Regions from separate parts of the Lysinibacillus sp. NPDC097162 genome, predicted to be linked through region 4. Evidence: riboswitches for the same ligand, from Rfam matches in the RefSeq annotation. Region 4 holds a riboswitch; each other region holds the start of a gene.
What was found. A riboswitch is a leader RNA that binds a small molecule or an ion and turns the genes downstream of it on or off. The one in region 4 is predicted to bind cobalamin.
Positions count from the first base shown of each region.

Region 1: linked by a shared signal. The riboswitch ahead of ACIQXW_RS23030 (FecCD family ABC transporter permease) and the one ahead of ACIQXW_RS07910 (ABC transporter substrate-binding protein) in region 4 are both predicted to bind cobalamin.
Region 2: linked by a shared signal. The riboswitch ahead of ACIQXW_RS13090 (ABC transporter substrate-binding protein) and the one ahead of ACIQXW_RS07910 (ABC transporter substrate-binding protein) in region 4 are both predicted to bind cobalamin.
Region 3: linked by a shared signal. The riboswitch ahead of cobT (nicotinate-nucleotide--dimethylbenzimidazole phosphoribosyltransferase) and the one ahead of ACIQXW_RS07910 (ABC transporter substrate-binding protein) in region 4 are both predicted to bind cobalamin.

Region 1 covers NZ_JBIWDT010000010.1:38,550-44,661, reverse strand. Annotated here, with positions in the region: gene ACIQXW_RS23045 (sensor histidine kinase) at 656-2,020, shown strand; gene ACIQXW_RS23040 (response regulator transcription factor) at 2,027-2,710, shown strand; gene ACIQXW_RS23035 (YdhK family protein) at 2,748-3,329, opposite strand; cobalamin riboswitch at 3,507-3,699, shown strand; gene ACIQXW_RS23030 (FecCD family ABC transporter permease) at 3,848-4,894, shown strand; gene ACIQXW_RS23025 (heme ABC transporter ATP-binding protein) at 4,899-5,681, shown strand.
Region 2 covers NZ_JBIWDT010000002.1:186,473-192,584, forward strand. Annotated here, with positions in the region: gene ACIQXW_RS13080 (adenosylcobinamide amidohydrolase) at 1-969, opposite strand, end outside; gene ACIQXW_RS13085 (FecCD family ABC transporter permease) at 966-1,967, opposite strand; gene ACIQXW_RS13090 (ABC transporter substrate-binding protein) at 1,964-2,932, opposite strand; cobalamin riboswitch at 3,139-3,322, opposite strand; gene ACIQXW_RS13095 (acyl-CoA dehydrogenase family protein) at 3,661-5,328, opposite strand; gene ACIQXW_RS13100 (class I adenylate-forming enzyme family protein) at 5,331-6,112, opposite strand, start outside.
Region 3 covers NZ_JBIWDT010000001.1:306,128-312,239, reverse strand. Annotated here, with positions in the region: gene glnA (type I glutamate--ammonia ligase) at 1-10, opposite strand, end outside; gene ACIQXW_RS01465 (MerR family transcriptional regulator) at 102-476, opposite strand; gene ACIQXW_RS01460 (methionine gamma-lyase family protein) at 811-2,061, opposite strand; gene ACIQXW_RS01455 (trimeric intracellular cation channel family protein) at 2,209-2,814, shown strand; gene cobT (nicotinate-nucleotide--dimethylbenzimidazole phosphoribosyltransferase) at 3,512-4,567, opposite strand; cobalamin riboswitch at 4,673-4,848, opposite strand; gene ACIQXW_RS01445 (rhodanese-like domain-containing protein) at 4,990-5,292, opposite strand; gene hfq (RNA chaperone Hfq) at 5,387-5,617, opposite strand; gene miaA (tRNA (adenosine(37)-N6)-dimethylallyltransferase MiaA) at 5,716-6,112, opposite strand, start outside.
Region 4 covers NZ_JBIWDT010000001.1:1,578,911-1,585,022, forward strand. Annotated here, with positions in the region: gene ACIQXW_RS07895 (cytochrome c oxidase assembly protein) at 1-28, opposite strand, end outside; gene ACIQXW_RS07900 (DUF2243 domain-containing protein) at 18-512, opposite strand; gene ACIQXW_RS07905 (precorrin-3B methylase) at 711-1,412, opposite strand; gene ACIQXW_RS07910 (ABC transporter substrate-binding protein) at 1,469-2,464, opposite strand; cobalamin riboswitch at 2,716-2,903, opposite strand; gene ACIQXW_RS07915 (GTP-binding protein) at 3,084-5,021, shown strand; gene ACIQXW_RS07920 (hypothetical protein) at 5,253-6,026, opposite strand.

The sequences.
Region 1 (6,112 bases), on a different contig from region 4:
CCGCAGGAGTCTACGTGGATTTTTACTAAGTTATAAACATCTTGAAGTTTTCAGAATTGTGTGGGTGCCTGACACCTCGTTTATATTCCTAGCATAATACCGGCTCCTCAATCGTAAATATCCACTACGCTTTCCGCGGGCACGATGTAAGGCACAACCGTCGCTGTCGCGCCGCCTGTTGTGTCTTACATTGCGTTCCCGCAGGAGTCTACATGGATTTTTACTAAGGTATAAACATCTTGGAGTTTTCAGAATTGTGTGGGTGCCTGACACCTCGTTTATATTCCTAGCATAATACCGGCTCCTCAATCGTAAAAATCCACTACGCTTTCCGCGGGCACGATGTAAGCCACAACCGTCGCTGTCGCGCCGTCTGTTGTGTCTTACATTGCGTGCGTTCCCGCAGGAGTCTACGTGAATTTTTACTTAGTTATAAACATCTTGAAGTTTTCAGAATTGTGCGGGTGCCTGACACCTCTATTTGTGTGGGTGCCTGGCACGTTTCTTTATGATTGCTACGTATATAAATGCCATATGATGATGAAAAATTAGTGGGCGTGAAGTCTTTATTTTATAATATTTATAAAAGTATCTTTCTTCTGCATAAAATCTTCACACTTACACGTTATCATTTTGAAATATAGGTGGTTAAGGCATGAAAAAACTTTCATTAAAGCTTGGAATAATCTTTTTTATTACATTGTTTTGTATAGAAACATTTATGATGTTTTTTTTACATGTTTCTTTGACTAACTCGCGTGTTGAAGAAGAATTAATAAACTTGCAGACAACTGGTAATTCACATCGAACGATATTAGAGCAAAATTTCGATGAGGAGACGTTATCACATATATTATTAATGGAATCAAGAGAAAATACAGACGTTGTCATCACAGATAATGTTGGAACAATTTTAACTGCTTCATCTTCACACCCTGAAATACACGTTTATTTAAAGAAGCTCAAGGGTAGGGTGCCTTATAGTGGTCAGGTATTAGAGAAAAATTGGCAGGATGAAAAATATATTGCAACGATTAGTCCTATTCTTAAACAGCAAAAGACTGTTGGCTATGTGTTTATGTTTCAAAATACAGATTCCATCCATGCGTTAATGGAACGATTAAACAAACATTTTCTAATTGTCGGCCTCGTTTCAGCATTGGTGACGATTGCCGTCATTATTGTGTTATCTCGAAAATTAGCCCAACCATTAATGGCTATGAAGGAAGCGACGTTGAAAATGAATAAAGGAGATTTTACTGTCGCCCTTTCGACTAATGGCAAAGATGAATTAAGCGATCTTGCGAATGCCATACAACAGTTATCCGATGATTTAAATCATTTAAGAGAGGAAAGAAAGGAGTTTTTAGCAAGTATTGCGCATGAGCTAAGAACACCTATTACCTTTATAAAAGGCTATTCAGATATTCTTTACAAGCGAGATTTAACGGAGCAGGATCGCCAAAAATATTTAGGCATTATTATTGAAGAAATGAATCGGCTCTCAACGTTAATTAAAGACTTATTTGATTTAGCAAAAATGGATGAAAACGCATTTGTAATTAACAAAGAACGTCTTCAATTGGATGAATTAGTGGCAAGTATCGAAGTAAAGCTAAGACCTGCTTTTCAGGAAAAAGAGATACACTTGTTTGTTCAATGTGAAAAGGGATTAACATTAATGGCCGATTCAGTAAGGCTAGAGCAAATTATTTTGAATCTGTTAAATAATGCATTAACTTATTGTTCCTCAGGAGATTCTACTTTCTTTATAGTAAAAAGGCAAAATAACTTAATAAAAATCATTGTTAAAGATACTGGAAAGGGGATTCCGAAGAAGGAATTACCTTATATTTTTGAACGTTTTTATAGGGTTGAAAAATCTCGTGCACGTGCACATGGAGGTATGGGATTAGGTCTAGCTATTGTTAGAGAGCTTGTCCATGCACACGGAGGAGAAGTAACCGTTGTTAGTGAGGAAAACAAAGGGACTACTTTTGAATTATTATTTAAGGGGTAGGAACAAATGAAAACATTATTATTAATTGACGATGAACCAAGGATGCTGGAGTTACTAACGCTTTATTTAGAGCCTTCTTTTCATTGCATAGCGATGTCATCGGTTAGAGATGCTTTAGACTATTTAGAAGAAAATCATGTAGATTTAGTGCTGTTAGATATTATGATGCCAGATATGGATGGTTGGCAAGCTTGTCAGGAAATAAGGAAGTTTTGGGATGTACCTGTCATTATGCTAACAGCAAAAGCGGAACAGGCTGATATTATAAAAGGCTTAAATTTGGGAGCAGACGACTACATTTTAAAGCCTTTTGACGAGGAAGAGTTAGTAGCACGCATACATGCTGTATTAAGAAGAACAAAAACTGAAGAAACTTTCATTTTTTTTGAAGGGCTACGATTAAATAAAGAATCTATTGAATTGTCTTTTCAACAAGAAGCTATTCTTTTAACGCCGAAAGAATTTTCGATGTTAGCGCTGTTTCTTGAATATCAAAATAAAGTTTTCTCAAGAGAGCATTTAATTAATACAGTTTGGGGATATAACGGTACTATTGAAGACCGAACAATTGATTCGCATGTCCGCAATTTACGGGAAAAACTAAGGAAAAGTGGCTTTCCTGTGGATGATTACTTACAGACAGTGTGGGGAATCGGCTATAAATGGCATAAGCTTGCTGACAAAAAGTAATTACAAACACCCTCTGATGACAGAGGGTGTTTCGTTTTTATTTTGACGTTAGTTCACTATCTGTAACCCATTTATGATTTTTCATTTCTTCACCAGTAGTTGTTAATGGAAAATCAATCATATAAACGGTCGTTTGTACTGCGTCATCAATGCGAACAGTAGCATTTTCCATGCCTTTCATATGTGCAGCATCTGTTTTGACTTCAGTGCCTGGAGACAATGGGGCAACACCTGGATCTATTAATTCCTCATGTATTACCCATTTATGATTTTCTATTTTCTTTCCACCAGTAGTCGGTTCATAGGAGATAATATAGGCAGTTGTATCATATGCCCCAACAATCGTTGCTTCGGCGCCTGCCATCCCAGACATATGTCCTTCCTTAATAATAGCAGTACTGCCTACAGGGAATTTAGGGTTTTTAGCAGTTTTTAAAGTGGATGGAACTTCACCCGAGCTTGAATGATTCATCTCTTCTCCATGGCCTGTTTCTGCACTATGGTCCATTGCGTCACCATTAGCAGAGTCCGTCTTCGCTGCATCGTCAGAGCAAGCTGATAATATTAGTAAAGCCATTGCTGCTATAAAGCCTAGGAAAAAATTTCTTTTTAATACCATATGAATTTCCTCCTTACTATTTATTTGTCTTTAATGTAACAAGTAAATGTGCAGAAATTATGGATTAGGTTTTGTGCAAAATCCATTTGTATGAAGTTGAAAAGAGGAAAGATTGATTCCTAGATGAAAGAAGCTATAGACTACGATAATTATGTATGATAGAATCGTCATAATTTTAAAATTTCAGAAACTAATGGTGTGACGCTTGTTAACAAGTGCCACTTAAAAGGGAAGTCGGTGTAAGTCCGACGCTGTCCCGCAACTGTAACGAGGAGTTCTATGATGTAGTAGCCACTGTTTTTAGAATGGGAAGGCAATCATAGTAACGTTGAATCGAAGCCAGGAGACCTGCCAATTAGTTCATACCTGTAATGCCCACGAGGATGCAAGCAATTACGGACAATTGATGGATACTTCTCCAACTTTGTTTAACCTAGGGTATTTCTATGCATTCGTGCGTAGAATACCCTTTTTTATTGCTTCGTATTTATCAAGATTGATAAGGAGTTAATAAGCAAATGAATAAAAAATTTATGCTATTTTCATTGACCCTTCTTTTAGTACTGATTGCTTCAATGACGGTTGCTATTATGATTGGCTCAGTGTCAATTACACCGCTACATGTATGGAAGGTTATTTTCTCGAAAATTCCTATTTTCTCAAATACGATAGAGCCTGATTGGAGCCGCTCACAAGAAATTATTATATGGCAAATACGTGTCCCACGTGTCATGCTTGCAGCCATTGTTGGAGCAGGATTAGCTATTGCTGGAGCAGCTGTGCAAGCACTTGTCCGTAATTCTATTGCAGATCCATATATTTTAGGTATTTCTTCAGGTGCGACAGTTGGTGCCACGGCTGTCATCATTTTAGGCGCTTTTTCATTTTTAGGTATGTACGCCCTTTCAGTAGCTGCTTTTCTAGGCTCCTTTATAGCAATTGTGTTGGTATTTTTCTTGTCACGTGTAGGGGGACGTATTTCTATTTTCCGTTTGCTGCTAGCAGGAATGGCTGTATCGTTTATATTATCTGCTACTTCAAATTTTATGTTAATGATGTCTAAGGAAGAGGGCGGAATAAAAGCCGTTATGTATTGGATGCTTGGAAGTCTTGCGGGCGCAAAATGGAGTAATTTATTCATTCCAGCTATTATCTTTTTCATCGTTTTTAGTTTGTTATGGCTATATTATCGAAATTTAAATTTATTACTACTTGGGGAAGAAGCGGCGGTCACATTAGGTGTTAATCTTCAACAATTTCGAATTCAATTGATACTACTTGTATCATTACTAACAGGTGTGCTCGTTGCAGTAAGTGGCTCCATTGGGTTTGTTGGTTTAATAATTCCACATATCGTGCGATTAATAGTGGGGTCTAATTATAAATATGTTATCCCTATTAGCGCATTATTAGGAGGAATTTTCTTAGTTTGGGCAGATGCGATTGCCCGCGTGATAATAGCTCCAGAAGAAATGCCAATTGGAATCATTACAGCCTTTTGTGGCGGTCCATTTTTCATTTGGCTACTACGCCGTAACAATTATTCATTTGGTGAAGGAGATTAAAGGTATGACATTAGAGGCGAAGCATGTATCATTCTCCATTCATGATCAGCGCATATTAAAAGAAGTAAGCATTCAAATAAAGGAAAACCAATTTGTCGGTTTAATTGGTCCTAATGGTAGTGGAAAGTCGACACTATTGAAAAATATGTATCGGTTATTAAAGCCAGAAAGTGGAACAGTATTATTGAATGAGGAAGATATTTTTCAGCAATCAAGTAGAGCGATTGCAAAAAAATTAGCCGTTGTTAGTCAGGAGACACCTGTTTTATTCGATTTTAAAGTGAAAGATTTAGTGAGCATGGGAAGAACGCCACATAAGAAGCTTTTTGAAATGGACGATAAGGAAGACTTTAAAATAGTGAAAGAGGCATTGTCTCAAACGGGTATTGCCCATTTAGAAACACGCAGCTTTAGTTCCCTTTCTGGAGGAGAAAAAAAGAGAGTGATGGTTGCACGTGCACTAGCACAACAGGCGCAAGTGCTTATTTTAGATGAGCCTACTAATCATTTAGACATTCAGCATCAATTACAATTAATGGACTTAATTCAAACATTGCATTTGACTGTTGTCGCAGCCTTACATGATTTGAATATGGCTGCTATGTACTGTGATCAAATTTATGTTTTACAACAAGGTAGTATTGTTCATTACGGCACACCAGAAGAAGTGTTAACGCCTAAACTGCTTCGTGATGTTTTTGGAGTATACGCCGATATTCAAACACATCCGCTGACAGGCAAACCGTATTTAACATATGTATCCGAGCAATTCACAAAAACTACATAAGTGCCAGTCACTCAAACAATTCTGATACAATTTGCATAAAGCATTGCAAGTAGGGTATTTATAAATAACCAAGTAAAAATCCACGCACACTCCTGCGGCTTACAATGTGCCCGCCGGAAAGCGAAGTGGATTTTTGCGATATAGGAAGTCTGAAGCTTTTGTTAGGTGTATATGCGGAGCACCAGTCACACAAATAATTTACTGTGTAAGTATTGAATTTTATGGTTAACCAAGTAAAAATCCACGCAGACTCCTGCGGGAACGCACGTAACGTAAGACGCAACAAGCGGCGCGCAGCGACGGTTGCGGCTTACAATGTGCCCGCGGAAAGCGAAGTGGATTTTTATGATATAGGAAGTCTGATGCTTTTGTTAGGGTCTATGCTAATGCCGGTCACCAAAACAAAGTCACCAAAACAATTCAGAAGATTT
Region 2 (6,112 bases), on a different contig from region 4:
CTCTTGTTTCACATCATTAACAACATAGTCTCCTGGTACAGAGCGATTCAATAGGCAGTCATACCACCCTATGCCAGGATTATGAACAGCTGAAGAAACTGTTTTTAGCGGGACATTTGATTTCAGTTGGATATAATCTGTTGTTACTTTAAAATCTTCTTTTACAATGACAGCTCGTTGCTGATATTCACTTGATGATGGCATGATTGTAATTTGCGGTTTAGGTATTTCTGGATGGGCATAGGTTGTCACTCTTGCCTGATATACGTCCTCAATTTGAGACGCTATTAATACTTTATGTGGTGCACCTAAAGCGCGTACACAGCCGCTTTCCATTAATAACAATTCATCGCAATAGAGGGAGGCTAAATTCATGTCATGCAGTACCATAATAACAGTTAAACCACATTCAATTGCTTCCTTACGCACCATATCTAAAATTTGACGTTGATGCGCAATGTCTAGGTGATTTGTCGGCTCATCTAGCAATAATACTTCCGCTGTTTGCGCTAAAGCTTGTGCTACAAAAACACGTTGTTGCTCACCGCCTGATAGAAACTCCATGGATGTATGCTCATAGCGCGTGACGCCCGTTTGCTCCATGGCATATTGAACTGCTTGCTCATCCCTCTCTGACCAATGAGAAAAAAAGCCAGTTTGATGTGGATAACGACCGAGCGATACTGCCTCACGTACTGTATTTGAAAATGCATTGGCATGTAATTGTGGTAGTACGGCCATCTTTTTTGCCAACGTGCGCGGACTATATGTTTTAATATTTTTGCCATCCAATAAAACAGTCCCTGCCGTTGCTGGTAATACGCCACTAATTACTTTCAATAATGTTGATTTGCCACTTCCATTTGGCCCTAAAATGCCAAGTACTTTCCCCTTTTCTACCGTAAAACTTACATCCTTAACGATTGGTACGTCCTCATAGCCACCTGATAGATGTTCAACGATAATCATACACGTACCCCCTTGCTTCTACGCTGCTTATAGAAAATATAAGAAAAGACAGGTGCACCAATAAATGCAGTTATAACACCTATCGGTAGCTCACGTGGAATAATTATCGTACGCGCCACTAAATCGCAAATGATCAGTAATGTTGCACCATTCAAAAAGGATAACGGCAATAAATGACGGTGATCTGAACCCCATATCATACGCGTCATATGCGGTACAACTAAGCCGACAAAGCCGATTGTTCCTGAAACAGCGACTGCCGCCCCAGTAAGCATGGAGCCGCCTACTAAAATTAAATATTTACTGCGCTTTACATTGACACCTAAATGCTTCGCGCGTTCCTCTCCATATAGCAGAACATTTAGCTCGCGTCTTTGCGTCCACAAAATAACAGAGCCAATGACAACAAATGGGGTAATCATTTGCACATACGGCCATCCTCGCATCGAGACTGAGCCTAGTAACCAGCCAATCACTTGGCGGAGCTCCTCACCTGATAACGCAATCATTAATGAGATAAGTGAACCTAAAAATGAGCTAAAAATAACCCCCGTTAAAATAAGCGTCTCCATTTTCAATGAACGGTCTACTATTCTGGCAAAGCTCATCACAGCTACCATCGTTAGTACGGCCCCTACCATACTGAGCGTTGGCAATGCATATAAACCGACAACTGGTATAGAAATGCCGAAAAACAATGTCATGACAGCACCGACTGACGCTCCTGACGATACACCAAGCGTATACGGATCTGCTAACGGGTTTTTTAACAATCCTTGAAAGGCTGCCCCTGCAATCGCCAACGATGCTCCTACAAGACCTGCGAGCAAGACACGTGGCAAACGAATTTTCCATAAAATATTGGCAGCAGTTTCATCTGCCGCTTTATTCCAAAATACTTCTAACGGAATATGAACCGAGCCTATTGATACGCCACACCAGATGCTAACGATAAGTAACGTAATGGCTGTTACATAGGCAAAAACTGTTTTGCTCACTCGAAAGCCTCAGGATAGATGGCTTTCGCTAACTCTTCAAGCCCATCTGCTAACCGCGGGCCTTGACGACTTGTCGTATTTTCATCTACTTGCACAATAGCCTTATTTTTAACAGCCGTAATTGTATCAAAGCCTGCACGTTGTGGAATTTTCGTTAAAATATCGGGCACATAATTATAAGTAACCACGATGACATCTGGATTTTTTGTAATAATTTGTTCTGCATCAATTTTGAACCAGCCATCCGTATCAGCCGCGATATTTTCGGCATGAATCATCTCTAGCATCTCCTGCATAAATGTGTCCTTGCCAGGTGTGTAGATTTCTGGTTCATCTGACGTTTCTACAAAGACTTTTTTCGGCTTCACGCCCTGTAATTTTGCTTGGACTTCCTCAACCTTCGCTTTCATATTGGCAATTATTTTTTCTGCCTCTGGTAGCTTACCGGTGGCGCGACCTAATTGCTCAATCGTCGTATATGTCTCATTAAAATCACTAGCGTTTGTCACAACAAATACTTTAACACCCGCTGCTTCTAGTTGATCCATTGCTCCCCCTAAAGAAGCTATACCTGATTCATGTGCAAAAACAATATCAGGCTGTAAAGCAATAATTTGTTCTATATTAAATTCCATACTGCCGACCTTTTCCTTGTCAGCTACCTCTGGCGGATAATCATCATAATCATTTACGCCAACGATTTTATCATTTAAGCCAAGTTCAAATAAAATTTCTGTGTTACTTGGAATAAGAGAAATAATTTTCTCTGGCGGTGCTTCTAGTACAATATCTTTGCCAGTAGCATCTGTTATTGTTAGCGGGAACGTTGCTTCGTCTAGCTGCTTTGTATCCTGTTGCTCCTGCTGTTCTGTTGTTGATTTGTCATTTTTCGGCTCTTCTCCACATGCTGCTAGAATGCCCATTGCTAAAAATGCTGATAACCCTATTTTCCAATACTTTTTCATTGTGAGACCTCCTTAGATTGTATGTGCATTTTTCAGCTCTGTTCACTTGATTGATCGATATAATGTTGGCATTTCTACCCGAACTTATTGCCTTTATGTTCAATTATTTATCGTCAGTAGCTTTCCAAAACAAAAAAACCTCTCGTCATCATAACGAGAGGCGGTGCTTGCACAAATAAACCACCATCCTATCCTCGTAGGCTGCAATGTATCGTTCTATAAAGGCAGGTCTCCTGGCTCGTGCTCCAAATGCTTTTTCATGCCTTCCCAAAAAAATTCAGTGGCATAGATTGAAAAAACTCACACTTACAGTGGCGGGACCGCATCGGAATTACACCGATTTCCCTTTTCACTTTACTTTAGTAAAGAACCTTTATAATATTTAGTTGATTTTATTATACATGAAAATAGAAATAGATAACGATAAAAAAAGAGACCCTAAGTTAGTGTCTCTTGTTTATGATCGTTGAATTCCGCTGCGTGCGGACACTTTCCACTTCAATCAACTAGTATAATTGTTTGAGTGCCTGTCACTACATAGAACCTAATATAATGTCGAGATCTAAATCGAAAAAATCCACTTCGCTTTCCGCGGGCGCACACGTAAGCCGCAAAAGTCGCTACCCGCCTGGTTTGTTGCGGCTTACATTGCGTGCTTTCCCGCAGGAGTCTACGTGGATTTTTACTAATAATAAAATTTTCAAAATTGTTTGCGTGCCTGGCACCCACTACATAATTTCCGAAAAATATTGAACAGTTTTCATTGGTGCACCTATTTCGCGCAATGCCCATGTATCTTCTAAATAAATATCTGCTAGCTTTTCATACTTGCCACCAAATTGGACTGCCCATTCGACTGCCACTACACTTTCGTATAGATGAGCCATTTTTTCTGCTACCCCCTTTGCCTCATACGACTTCGTAGCCTCATCCAAACGACTAAAGACTTGCAAAGTAGCTTCGATTTTCTTCAATTGCTTGCCTACAATTTGTACTAAGGAACAATCAGTTAACTTCGTCAAACGCTCGCGCATCACATGTACAAATAATTCATGGGCATTAAATTTATCTACTAAGCGAATTAGCTCAAGTGCTAAAATGTTAGCCGTTCCTTCCCACACCGTAAGTACTTGAGCATCTCTAAGTAAACGTGGTGTTACAAAATCTTCGATATAACCGTTTCCTCCATGCAATTCAATGGCTTCGCTTGCGTAATGTACCGCCTGTTCAGCCGTTTCTTTTTTCATAATGGCAATATTTAAACGATTAAGAATGATGTCCTCCTCGTCCCCCTGACCACTCGTTACCTTGTCATATAATTGAATAAGATCAAAAACAGTAGCGACCTCTACATGTAGCTTAGCAGCATATTTTCCTAATGTATCCTGAATCATTGGGTATTGAATTAAAGGTTGACCGAACGCATTTCGGTTTGTTACATAATGCTTCGCCTCTAAATAACCTCGACGCATAATACCAATGGAAGCAACAGCGTTACAAATTCGAGATAAATTAAGTGCCTCTAACATATAATAAATTCCTTTATTCGGCTCTCCAACGATATACGCTACTGCACCATCGAATTCCACCTCTCCTGATGGTACTGCTCTGACACCGAGTTTATCCTTTAAACGCCGAATGCGAAGGTGGTTAACCTTGCCGTCATCTTGACGCCAAGGTACAGCAAATAATGTTAAACCTTTCGAACCTGCTGAGGCGCCTTCTATACGTGCTAATACCATCGCCACACCACACATTCCAACATTTGATGCAAAGTACTTCTCTCCATACAAACGATAATGACTTCCTTCCTCGACAGCCTCTACAACATTTGCGCCGACATCTGAGCCTCCTTGCCGCTCCGTTAAAAATGTTGCTCCTTCATATAGCTCTGTATCGCCTGTTGCACAAACATGTGGTAAAAACCTGTCCTTCAACTCATCACTCGCATAATGATCAAGCAAATAAGCTGTTGCCATCGTTAAGGTAACTGGACAATAGAAGCCAGGCTCTGCATGTGAAAGTAAATAGCCTTGTGCAAAGCTATACACATAATTTCCCTTTCTACCTAACTGCGGAATTTCCTTATGCACATAGCCAACGATTCCTGTGTTATATGTTTCTTCAATCGTTTTTTTGTAGCCTTCATTGACCCAAATTTCCGAAATATCCTCACCATAAGCATTGTATCGCTGCAGTTTGGGCTCTCCCTCTCTGTCTGTATGCTTCGCCCTCACGTCGATGTCATTTGCACAAAGCTCACCGAAATCCTTTAACTCTCGCTTAGCATAGACTAGAAGTTCTTTATCTAGCATCATTTCTAGTAGTTTGTGTAGTGTTTCATCCTCTGTGAAAAAGTTAGTCGTCCGATTTGCATCTTGCTGTAATACTTTCATATTTATCTCACCTCTTGTTCCTTCAAAGATTGTTTTAATATTTTTCCTGATGCATTTCTTGGTAGCGCTTCCACTTGTTCGAATAAGCGTGGAATTTTATATTTTGCTAGATGCTCCTCTAAATATATCTTTAGTTCACTATCATCAATCTCTGCCTTTGCAGCATACACTGCCTTTACGGTTTCTCCCCACTGCGGGTGAGGGACACCGATAACAGCCACCTCAAAAATTCCTTCATAGCTTAAAAGTAAATCTTCAATCTCTTTTGGATAAATATTGACACCGCCCGAAATAATAACATCCTTTTTGCGATCGACAATCCAAATATAGCCGTCTTCATCTTTTCGAGCTAAATCTCCTGTTTTCAGCCAGCCATCTATAAACGCTGCCTTTGTTGCTACTTCATCCCTGTAATACCCCAACATATTGCCTTCACCAAATAACACAACTTCGCCCACTTCATTCACTCCGACATCTTCCCCGCTGTCGTTAATAATACGAAGCTCCGTCCCTAGAGGTGCACGCTGACCTATACTCCCTGCCTTTTCTTCATGCTCTTGTCCGAACATTAAGGAACCACTTGGCCCAGCCTCTGTTAATCCATAAACACATGTTAGATTTTCTGTTTGGAAAGCTTTTTGTATATGGCGAATTTCATTTTGTGATAACGGTGCACCTCCGTAAACCCACCATTTCATCGAAGATAAATCCGCTGTTTGCAATCTCTTTGTTTGGGCAGTTAATAAATAGGCAACAGGAGCCCCGAAAAAATGCGTCGTTTTTT
Region 3 (6,112 bases), 1.3 Mb from region 4:
ATTTACCCACAGTTTTCCACACTCCTATAAATTGTCTAGCTTATATCTTTACCCTACCCTATTAAATAAAAACCGACCAATTGAAAAATACTTGCATTTATCTAATAGAATCGGGATAAATCCCCACGTCGGATAGATGACTTTTGCATGCGCTGTGCTTGACGCATTTCTTCGCGCATAATTTGACGTAATTCTGTGTCAGTTAAATCAGGTTCTTCAGCTGCAACAGGATCTAATTTTTTAGCAAATAATTTTTTAATTTTCGCCATATTCATACCCTGCTCCAAGTAATCTTTTATTTCAAGAAGCGTATCGACGTCATTTAATGAAAACATTCGACGATTACCTTCTGTTCGGTGTGGCTCAATTAAATGGTGTTCTTCATAATAACGAATTTGGCGTGCCGAAAGCTCGGTCAATTGCATCACGATACTCATAGATAATAACGGCATCGTTCGTCTAATTTCACGACTCATTTAAGTCCCCCCAATACCCGCTTATCATATAACGAAATATTTTCACTGTCAACAAAGATGTAAGGTTTCCTAACATGGTTTTTTAATTTTTTTTAGAATTGATGAAAAATTGTTAAAAACTATACAAATTACAGTCTTTTTCTTGTTAATAAATTGTAAGAAACAGTAGATTTCAGTTCCATTCGCTCCTTTTTATACTAATTTCCTCCACTTAGAAGTTCTATACAAAACGTATTTTCCATTCGTACTGAAGTGTCAAACTCCCACTATTACCATTACGAGACAAGCCCCATCACAAAACTGTGATAGGGCTTGTCTAACAGCTATAAATTGCCTATTTTCGTATGCTTTGGACAGCGCTACAAATGGCAAATTTCACGTGCTCATATGTCAATCCACCTTGAATAAATGCTGTATACGGCGGACGAATTGGACCATCCGCTGTAAGTTCAATGCTTGAGCCTTGAATAAATGTCCCCGCTGCCATAATGACATCGTCTTCATAGCCAGGCATGTATGCAGGCTCTGGAGCGTAGTGCGCATTAATAGGAGAATTTGCTTGAATTTCTCGACAGAAAGCAATCATTTGTTCTGCTGTTTTAAATGATACCGATTGAATTAAGTCTGTCCGCTCCGCATAATAACTAGGGAAAGTATTCATCCCTATTTCCTCCAGCATTGCTGCTGTGAAAATGGCACCCTTTAATGCTTGACTAACAACATGTGGTGCAAGGAAAAAGCCTTGATAGAAATCACCAAGTGTGTTTAATGTTGCGCCTGCTTCTGCCCCAATACCTGGTGAGGTCATACGATAAGCACATTTTTCTACTAAATCAGCTCGTCCTGCAATATAACCACCTATTTTTGCTAAGCCACCACCCGGATTTTTAATAAGAGAACCTGCCATTAAATCAGCGCCTACTTCTGTAGGTTCCTGTGCCTCCACAAATTCACCATAGCAGTTATCAACAAAAATAACGGCATTCGGAGCCAATTCTCTAACTTTTTCACACATTTTTGCAATTTGTGAGATGGTAAAGGAAGGACGAGTTGCATAGCCTTTTGAACGTTGAATAGCTATCATTTTCGTGTTTGGTGTAATAGCTGCAGCAACTGCAGTCCAATCAATTTCTTTATTGTCAATCAAATCTACATGGCGATAACCAATTTTATAATCCTTCAGCGAACCCGTATCTTTGTCACCACCATCGACAATCGATTGTAGCGTGTCATATGGTTGACCTGAAATATAAAGCAATTCATCACCTGGTCGTAGCACACCGAATAGACTAAGCGTAATCGCATGTGTACCAGATATGATTTGCGGACGGACAATCGCCGCCTCTGCTCCAAAAACTTGTGCATATACACGCTCAAGATTGTCACGTCCCTCGTCATCATAGCCATAGCCATTTGACGGATGTAAATGAAAATCGCTTACTTGATGCGCTCTGAATGCGGAAAGTACCTTTTGCTGATTGACGAACGCCATATTCTCTACCTTCGTATGATAAGGGCGCACCTTTTCTTCTATTTTTTCCGCTAATGTTAACGTTTCTGCTGTTAAATGGGTTGTAAAAGTCATTGTTTTCGTCTCCGTTTCAAATTGTTCTTTCCTATCTTATCAATTTGTTTGCAACCCTGCAAAAATTGCTATTGTGTCTAGCTGTTAAATGCGCTAAGCTAAGGGGCGGACTTACTACAAATTATTCTCGTATAAGGGGGGAAAGTGATGGCTTGGGAAGTTTTTAGCATCATCGGGACAATTGCCTTCGCTATTTCCGGGGCAATAATTGCAATGGAAGAAGAATACGATTTATTCGGTGTATATATACTTGGCATTGTAACTGCATTCGGTGGAGGTGCCATTCGTAATTTACTGATTGGTCTACCTGTCACAACATTGTGGGGGCAAGATATGATGTTCCAAATTGCGATTGCTGCAATTACTATATTTTTTATTTTTCCGCATCATCTAATACAGCATTGGCATCGTTGGGGCAATTTCACAGATGCTATTGGTTTATCGGCTTTTGCTATACAAGGTGCATTGTACGCTGTCAAACTCAATATGCCAATTAGTGCAGTCATTGTTGCTGCTGTTTTAACTGGTTCAGGCGGTGGTATTGTTCGGGATTTATTGGCTGGACGGAAGCCACTCGTGCTACGCGATGAAATTTACGGTGTCTGGGCAGCACTTGCAGGTCTTCTAATTGGACTGGAATTACTACCAGGCGATATTTTCTTATATGTATTATTCGGTGTCATTACGGTTTTACGAGTTCTTTCATATATGAAGAAATGGCGTTTGCCGTTACGGAAGTTGAACCGAGCTTAATAGAGGCTATACCATTATTGTCCGCTTCGGCGAGTGCTTTCTGCGGGTACAACGTAAAAATGTCATCATATTAGTCGAACTCTATATCGTTGATGTCCGCTTCGGTGTGCGCTTTCCGCGGGCATGACGTAAGCCGCAACCTTCGCTAACGCGCGGTTTGTTGCGTCTTACACTGCGTGCGTTCCCGCAGGAGTCGCCCACCTTCGCTACCATCAACTCGTGTTCTCTTCTAATTTTTTATTTACTGCAAAAGAATGAACAGCTATAGTTTCATTCTTCTTACATAGCGTAAAAACGCCATCACATTAGTCGAACTCTTTCTGCTTTACCGTTGATGTCCGCTTCGGTGTGCGCTTTCCGCGGGCACAACGTAAGCCGCAACCTTCGCTAACGCGCGGTTTGTTGCGGCTTACACTGCGTGCGTTCCCGCAGGAGTCGCCCACCTTCGCTACCATCAACTCGTGTTCTCTTCTAATTTTTTATTTACTGCCAAAGAATGAACAGCTATAGTTTCATTCTTCTTACATAGCGTAAAAACGCCATCACATTAATCGAACTCTTTCTGCTTTACCGTTGATGTCCGCTTCGGCGTGTGCTTTTCGCGGGCACGATGTAAGCCGCAACCTTCGCTACCATCAACTAGATTGCATATACTATTTCCTTCGCTCTAAGAACAAACCTTATTCCTCGTCAATTATTATTTATCTATTAGCGCCATAGACTCTGCTAATGTAGCCATATTGCTCATCATCGAACAAGCTGCGTCTAGAATTGGAAACGCTAATGCTGCGCCAGAGCCCTCGCCCAATCGCATATTCATATGAAGCATCGGCTCTACTCCTAGCAATTCGGCTGCTATTTTTGCCCCAGGTTCTTCTGATGCATGAGAAGGTATGATATAGTCTTGTACTTTTGGTTCAAGCTCATATGCAATTAGTGCAGCTACTGTAGAAATAAAGCCATCAATGACAACTGGTTTGCGATTTGCGGCAGCCGCAAGGATTACTCCAGCCATAGCCCCTATTTCTAACCCACCAACTTTTGCAAGTATATCGATTGCATCATGACGATTAGGTTTGTTTATTTCGATAGCCTTTTGAATAACAGCTACTTTATGTTCAATTCCTCCTAACCCTAGCCCTGCACCGAATCCCGTCACTTCATGCGGATGACAAGCATGAAGTACTGATAATATAGCTGCACTAGGTGTTGTATTGCCTATCCCCATTTCACCAGTACCAAGAACATTTGCTCCTTTTGCTATTTCTGATGTCGCTATTTCTATGCCTACTTCAATTGATTGGACTGCTTCTTCCCTCGTCATCGCTGGACCTTTCGCCATATTATCCGTACCATATTTAATTTTTTTTATTAGTACACCAGCATTAAGCGGAATATCCTCTTTGACACCGACATCCACCGTTACAATTTTTGCATTTGTTATTTTAGCAATAGCACAAACACCTGTTACCCCTTTAGGAAAATTCAATGTTTGAAAAAATGTTACGTTTTGTGGATTCGATGTTACCCCTTCGTCACAAACACCGTGATCTGCCGCACAAACGATGATCACTTTGTTATCGAGTTTAGGATATAGTTCTCCCGTAATCCCAGTTAGTTGTATAGCAAGCGACTCCAGCTTCCCTAAACTGCTTGGTGGCTTGCTAAGAGAATCTATACGTTCCTTTGCATTTTCCATCATTTTGTTGTTAGTACGTTGAATGTGTTGAATCGTTTGTTGTAGCAATTGCATCATCATCTCTCCTTTTTTTAGCCTTTTACATAAAAGAATGAAAAAAATAGAAAAGCCTGTAGTTTATTTCATAACAAATAAACTACAGACTTTTCCATCGTCCATATCATCCGAAGCAATTAGGCAGGTCTCCTGGCTCAATCTCAACATTTTATAGAACCTTCCCAGCCATCGCTAGTGGTATTCTCTATAAAACTCCATTTTACAGTGGTGGGACCGCTAAAGCATTTCACTTTATTCCCTATTCTCCCAACGTGGGCACCTAATGCTTTTATGTAATTAATTTAAATTTACGACAAAGTTTTTTGAGTGTCAATATTGTTAAAAGTTTTGGTAACAGCACTTTTTGCATTGCCATCATTTAATATAAACAAAAAAATGAGGTATTTAACAACTGACTTGTTAAATACCTTCATCTTACATTATTTAAATTCTAATTCCCCATCATAGGCAAGCATGCCGCCTTCAAGATTTGTTACATCAAAGCCTTGTGCTTCTAAATAAGCACATGCATTTGCCGAGCGTCCGCCAGCTTTACATACGATAATATAAGGCTTAGATCTATCTATCTCATCTAAACGCTCTGGAATTGTTCCAAGCGCTATATGCTTAGCACCAGGAATGACACCTTGTGCTACCTCATCATCTTCTCGCACATCAATAATGTATAGGTCTTCGTTAGCATCTAGTTGTTCTAATAATTGCGTTGTATCCATTGATTTCATCTTTATAGTCCTCCAATATATCAATTTCCTATTACATTATAGCGTGAACGAAAAAAAACAGCTAGTGATGTAGCACTAGCTGCTTAAAATGACTCTATTCTTCTGTCTCTAAAAATTCGACTTGCTTTGCTGGAACGAAAGTAGAAATTGCGTGTTTGTAAATGAGATGCTGTTTGCTTTCAGCATCAACTAATAATACTGTAAAGTTGTCATAGGATTTCACTGTTCCTTTTAACTGGAACCCGTTTAACAGAAACACAGTTACAAAAACACTGTTTTTACGTAGATGGTTCAAAAACGTATCTTGCAAATTGATTGATTTCATAGATTGCGCCTCCCCTACTCTCTTTCTACCTCTTCATTCCTATAGTAGCATGTTATACCAATTTATCAATTAGTAATTTTTAGAAATTATTAAAGTTTTTAGTCTTTTTCAATAAAATGAATGTCCATCTTATTACGGAAATAAGTAAGTTGTCTTTTCGCGTAGCGACGAGAATTTTGTTTTAAACTTTCAATTGCTTCTTCTAATGTGCATCTACCATCTAAGTAATCATACAATTCCTTATAGCCAATCGCTTGTATTGACTGTACACCTCGAATATTTTGCTGCCATAACCCTTTTACTTCTTGTAACAGCCCTTTGTCCATCATCAAATCTACTCGGCGATTTATGCGATCATAAAGCTCATCGCGTGACATATTTTCTCCAAGCCCTAAAATCAAATGGCGATAAAGGGGGATTTCTCCACGATTATGTTCATCTGAAGCTTTTGAAACACCACTTAATTCAATCATTTCTAATGCTCGAATAACACGT
Region 4 (6,112 bases):
CTAATATTTGGTGATGGTCAGCGTTCATTAGTGGTAGCCTCTACTTGAAGATTTTTATTGCTAGTACGAACAGCAAGATAAAGTCCGATTATGAGAATAATTGCAGCAAGTACATTCCAAATTACATCGTATACGATAACATTTTCTACATACCTAATCTGGTGTATTCGCATTAGCTTATGTTGAATGATGCCATCATATAATTGGAAACCTCCTGCACCTAGTAACATGCCACCAACCCATCTCTTCAACAAAAACCCACTTTTACGACGAATATCTGCAAGTAAAAATAATCCTGCAATAGTAGCAAACCAACTAATTGCATGGAATATACCATCAGAAATTAAGCCAATATCCGTTGTAGACTTATCATAAAAATGATGCCAGCGAAATAATTGATGAAAAATAGTCTCATCTATAAAAGCTACTAGGCCTATCCCAAATAGAAACCCTGACAATAAATTCCGGCTTACATAAACTTGTGTATTGTTATGATTGTTTAAGATGGTCATTCCATCCCCCCTACATTTAGATTTTCGTCCTTATCATTCCCTAATTTTTAATATTTCAACCCAACTTTACCTAGCGTATCAGGCTAAAACTTCTTCTTTAAAGATATTATTTTTAACATCTATACCCCTACCTAGTCATCTATTGTTTCCATTAAAGAAGAGCTAGCTCTAGCCAGCTCTTTGCTTTTATTCAGTTGTTTAAAACGACACGACTCCAAAGGCAGAAATCAATGAAGGCTTTAATGCTTGCCAAAATTCAGCGCTATTTGTTCTACGATAAAATTTATGGAAAGGTTCATTTGGGCGAGCGTGTTTCTGATAATGCCTGATAATTTGTTGTAGAAAGCTTTCTATTTTTTGTACTGAAACTCTTTTAGCAAATAGTGTACCCGCCTTTGCATTGGCCCCCATCGGCACGGCACCTAAGTAAACATCGAAGCTATCCTTTTGATAAACAAGCCCAATATCATCATATACAGCATTATAGCAAGCCGATGCACAGCCATTAATATTTAACCGTAGTCTAGAAGGCACAGTTTCTTCATGTAATGCTTCGTATAGGTGTTCGGTTATTTCGGCAGCCTCCATTTTGTCCCCATCACAAAAATCACATGCTTTTATCGCAACGATAGGACCTTGCTTTGCAATATATAAGCCTGCTTCTTGAAGCTCATTGATAATTTCATTCACGTTTATAGTTGGGACGGACAAAAGGATACTATAGGAAGCCGAGTATTTAATTGCGCCGCTATCACCTACAACCTCAGCAATTTTTTGAAATTGAGCTGGTGTATAATGCTTATTGATAATACCTGGACTTACTGCAAGGCGTGTAAAATTTCCATTTGTATTTAGTTTTTCAAATGTTCGATCTGGTGTATTTGAACGAAAGGCATTCATTGTTTGTTCTCCTTATGAAAAAGAGCTAGCAAGTAGCTAGCTCTTTCGATTGTTATTTAAAAGTTTTCAGGATAAAAACCTTTTGCTAAAATTTCAATAGCCTCTGCAGCACGAACCCCTTCTGAAGCTGCTGAAAGTGGTAAAATGACAAAGCGTTCATTTTTCACAGCATCTGTTTCTTTTAATGCCGGATCACTTTTTAGGAATTTAATTTTGTCTTCTGCTGTTTGGGAACCATAATCAATTACGACAATGACTTCAGGGTTACGTTCAACTGTTTCTTCTTTTGATACCGTTGTCCAGCCCGATTCAACATCGCCAAAAATGTTTTTACCGCCAGCAACTGTGACAAGTTCATCCATAAAGTTTTGTGCCGCTGTAAAGACTTCCTTGTCCCCACTATCGAAAACTAGAACACGTAATTCTTTTTCACCTTGGGGTAACTTTGCGCGAACAGCATCAACATCCTTTGTCATCTGTTCAATTAATGCCTCTCCGCGGTCTTCAACACGGAAGATTTTTGCAATATTACGGATATCCGTAAATATATCCTCTAACGTTGGTTTTGTAATACTTGAAGAAGTATGTAAATATGTGTGAATACCAAGTGCTTCTAACTCTTCTGGTGTACCAACACCCTTTTCGCTAAAGCCACTTTTCCACCCAGCGTATAAAAAATCCGCTTCACTATCAATTACTTGTTCTTTTGTCGGATACTGCTCCGCTATCACTGGTACTTTATCGTAAGCTGCTTGTAAAGGTTCATAAATTTTATCATCTAAATAAGCAGTACCAACCATTGAATCTTCTAAACCTAATGCTAGCATTATTTCTGTAACGTGCTGATTTAAGCTAATCGCCTTTTTAGGAGCTTCTGTATAAACTTGTGTCGTATCGTTATTATCAATTGTTACTTCTTTTGCCTCTGCTTGTGCTGGTTCAATGTTTTCACTTTGTGCAGCTGATTCTGAATCATCTTTTGCACTACAAGCGCCTAAAATGCTCAATAGTGCCATTGCAAGAACTAGCCACATGCCTTTCCATTTGTTCATGTTTGTTTCTCCTTTAGTTTGTAATTTTTCATCTTTATAGTAAGAAATCAATGACTTCTTTGCTATTGATTACGAGCACTTCTTGACGCTTCATTTCCTGGTAAAAGCATGAATTGCTGTTTGCTACGGTTCCTGCTTAAACTACTGCACATCAAAATGGACACAAAAAACCCTCTTGTTTCCAAGAGGGCGGCATAGTGAAAAAACAATGGTTATTCAACCAATCACTATTCCCATCCTCGTGGTGTTAAGTAAAATAATATATATTGGCAGGTATCCTGGCTTAGGTTCAACGTTTATACGTCTTCCCATAGTTAAACTACAGTGACTGTGTTGTATAAACTCCCCATTTACAGTTGCGGGACAGCATCGGATTTACACCGATTTCCCTTTTAAGCAAATGATATAAACCATTTGCACCAATATATAGAAGTATTAAGTTATAAAAATAGCCTAGCAGAAGTAATTTTTGTTTTCAATCACACAAAAAAATCCATAACTAATAATTACGAATAATTGACCACTATTCAAACATAAACGAGAACTATTCTACTCGAAATGTTTTTAAGCACTATCTGTTACAATAGGAATATAGGAAAAATAGAAATGAGGATTTTTTATGTATAAAACGATTGGTGTGCTCGCACATGTCGATGCAGGAAAGACAACCTTTTGTGAACAACTACTATTCCATACGAACAGTATTCAAACGCGCGGAAGAGTCGATCACCAAGATACTTTTTTAGATAATCATACTATCGAACAAGCTCGTGGTATTACCATTTTTGCTGAACAAGGACGGATGCAAATTGGGGATGATACATACACACTAATTGATACGCCTGGGCATGTCGACTTTTCACCAGAGATGGAACGCGCAATTCGTGTAATGGATTACGCCATTATTATCGTAAGCGCAGTAGAGGGTGTACAAGGACATACTGAAACCGTGTGGCAATTGCTACGTCAATACAACGTACCAACCTTCTTCTTTATTAATAAGATAGATCGTGAAGGCGCTGATGTAGATGCCGTTATGAAGCAGCTTCGAAAGGAATGTTCGAAGGACGTACTTTTAATAGACGACCCATTGCGTACAGATTATGTCCAGAGCCACATTGCTGAATGGCTAGCTGAACGTGATGAACAACTACTCGATGCCTATTTGACAGAAACTCTCGATGCACAAACATGCCTATTACAGTTGCAAAAGTTGATTAAACAAGAGCAAACATTTCCTTGCTTTACTGGTGCGGCATTAAAGGATATTGGAATAAAAGAATTTTTATCACAGCTCCCTCTACTTACGGAGACTCGATTCGACCATCAAGCACCATTTCAAGGTGAGGTATTTAAAATTCGCCATGATGGAACTCAACGGTTAACGTTTATCAAAGCATTGCAAGGAACTTTACATACACGCCAAGACTTTACATTTGGTGATGTGACTGAAAAAATAACTGAAATTCGTTTATATAATGGCAGCCGTTTTGACACAACACAAGAAGTGCAAGCAGGAGAAATTTTCGCGGTTAAAGGGCTTAGTCTAGCAAAAGTCGGTGATATTTTAGGTAGTACAATACCTCCTCAGCCATATGAGCTTGTGCCTACGTTACAAGCTAAAGTACAGTATGATGGACAACAGCATATAAAAGAAGTTTTACAAGTATTCCGTTTACTTGAAGCGGAGGAACCATCGTTACGAGTCGTTTGGCATGAGAAATTCCAAGAAATCCATGTACATATTATGGGGGTTATTCAACTTGAAGTACTTGCTGAAGTGTTAAAAAATCGCTTTTCACTTTCTGTTACTTTTGGTGAGCCAAAAATCTTATATATGGAATCAATCGTAACAACTGTAACAGGATACGGTCATTTCGAGCCTTTAAAACATTATGCTGAGGTACACCTGTTAATGGAGCCTAATATTCGTGGAACTGGTAACACTTTTGTTAACGCTTGTCATGCTGATGATTTATCAGTTGGAAACCAACGACTAATTGAAAAACATCTATTTGAACGAGAGCATCACGGTGTTTTAACAGGCTCCCCAGTGACAGATGTATGCTTCACCCTTTTGACAGGACGTGCTCATATCAAGCATACAGAGGGTGGCGATTTTCGCGAAGCAACTTTCCGTGCACTTCGACAAGGGCTGGAGCAAGCCGAAAATATATTGCTTGAACCATATTATCGCTTTAAATTGAAAGCATCGAATGATTTTATCGGTCGTATGATGAACGATATCCAGCAAGCAGATGGTACTTTTGATGACCCTCTATTAACAGAGGAACAAGTAACATTAACAGGACGAGTTCCTGTTGCAACATTTATGCATTATAGTACTACTTTCGCTGCTTATACAAACGGCAAAGGGTCAATTTCGTTACAATTTGATGGCTATGATAAATGCCATAATAGTGAAGAAATAATTGCACAAATCAATTACAATAAACAGGCAGATCCCGACTATACATCATCAAGTATTTTTTGTGCGAAAGGAAAGGGCTATTCAGTTCCTTGGTATGAGGCAAAAGAAGCCATGCATTGCTTGTAATTATCCGAGAAACCGCACTTTCCAAAGCATAACAGCGATTGGGGAAGGTTTATCGGTTATTTAGCAAGTTTTATTGGCGATTTGAATGGTTTTATCGGCGATTCAGCGACTTTTATCGGCGATTTTAAAGGTTTTATCGGCGATTCAGCCAGTTTTTATGGCGATTTCAAAAGTTATCCATAAAAAATGACAGAAGGCATCGAGAACATCTCGATGCCTTTTATATTAATCCTATAAAGCTTTTTTCGCTTTCGCAACAAAGTTATTCGCTGATTCCACAATTACGTAACCATTACTATTCGAAAAATCAACAAGAACCGAACCTGGTTTACTCTTTAAAATTTGTAATTGCTCAATTAATTGGAGCAATAATTGATGACCATTGCCTCTTGGATGCCAATTTAAATGATAGTCATTTAATTCTTTAACACTTTGAAGAAATTGAGCGTATTCACACTCTACATACTTTATTAAATGTACTATTTTATTACTATCTTGATTTGTATGAACGACTAACGACAACTCTTCTAAATAGGTGTGATAGAAACGCATAACCATCGAGCATAGTAAATCATTGACTCTTGCAGCACTTAAGATGGGCTTTGGCTCTAAATCAAGCCTATCTAAATTTGGTTTAGCTCGAATCGAATCAATACGTGTTATTAAATGATACGGCTCACCATTTACCTCATATACGATTGGATTTGTTGGCATGTACATCATAAAGGCATTCTTTTTTGTTTTCAGCTCATCCGCTACACTTGCTTTAGCAAAAAGGCACCCTTCATACACCTCATTTTGAATCCAAATGATGCCTTTGTTATAGAAAATTTGATTAAATAAACGTTCGTTCCGAATAAGTCCTGTTGCTAAAAACTGATCAACAAGTGCTTCAATGACCATTCTCGTTTTTGGCTGCTTGGCAACTTCAATGCGCGGCAGTTTACAAATCTTCATATCTCCATATTGCTTTTCCTGTGTTGTACAAACATGAATTTTCGTCATACGTGCACCTCTTTTCGTACATATTTTCAAAACAAATGTTTAGATTACATAAAAAGACGGATTTCCTGCTAAATAAGAGGAAATCC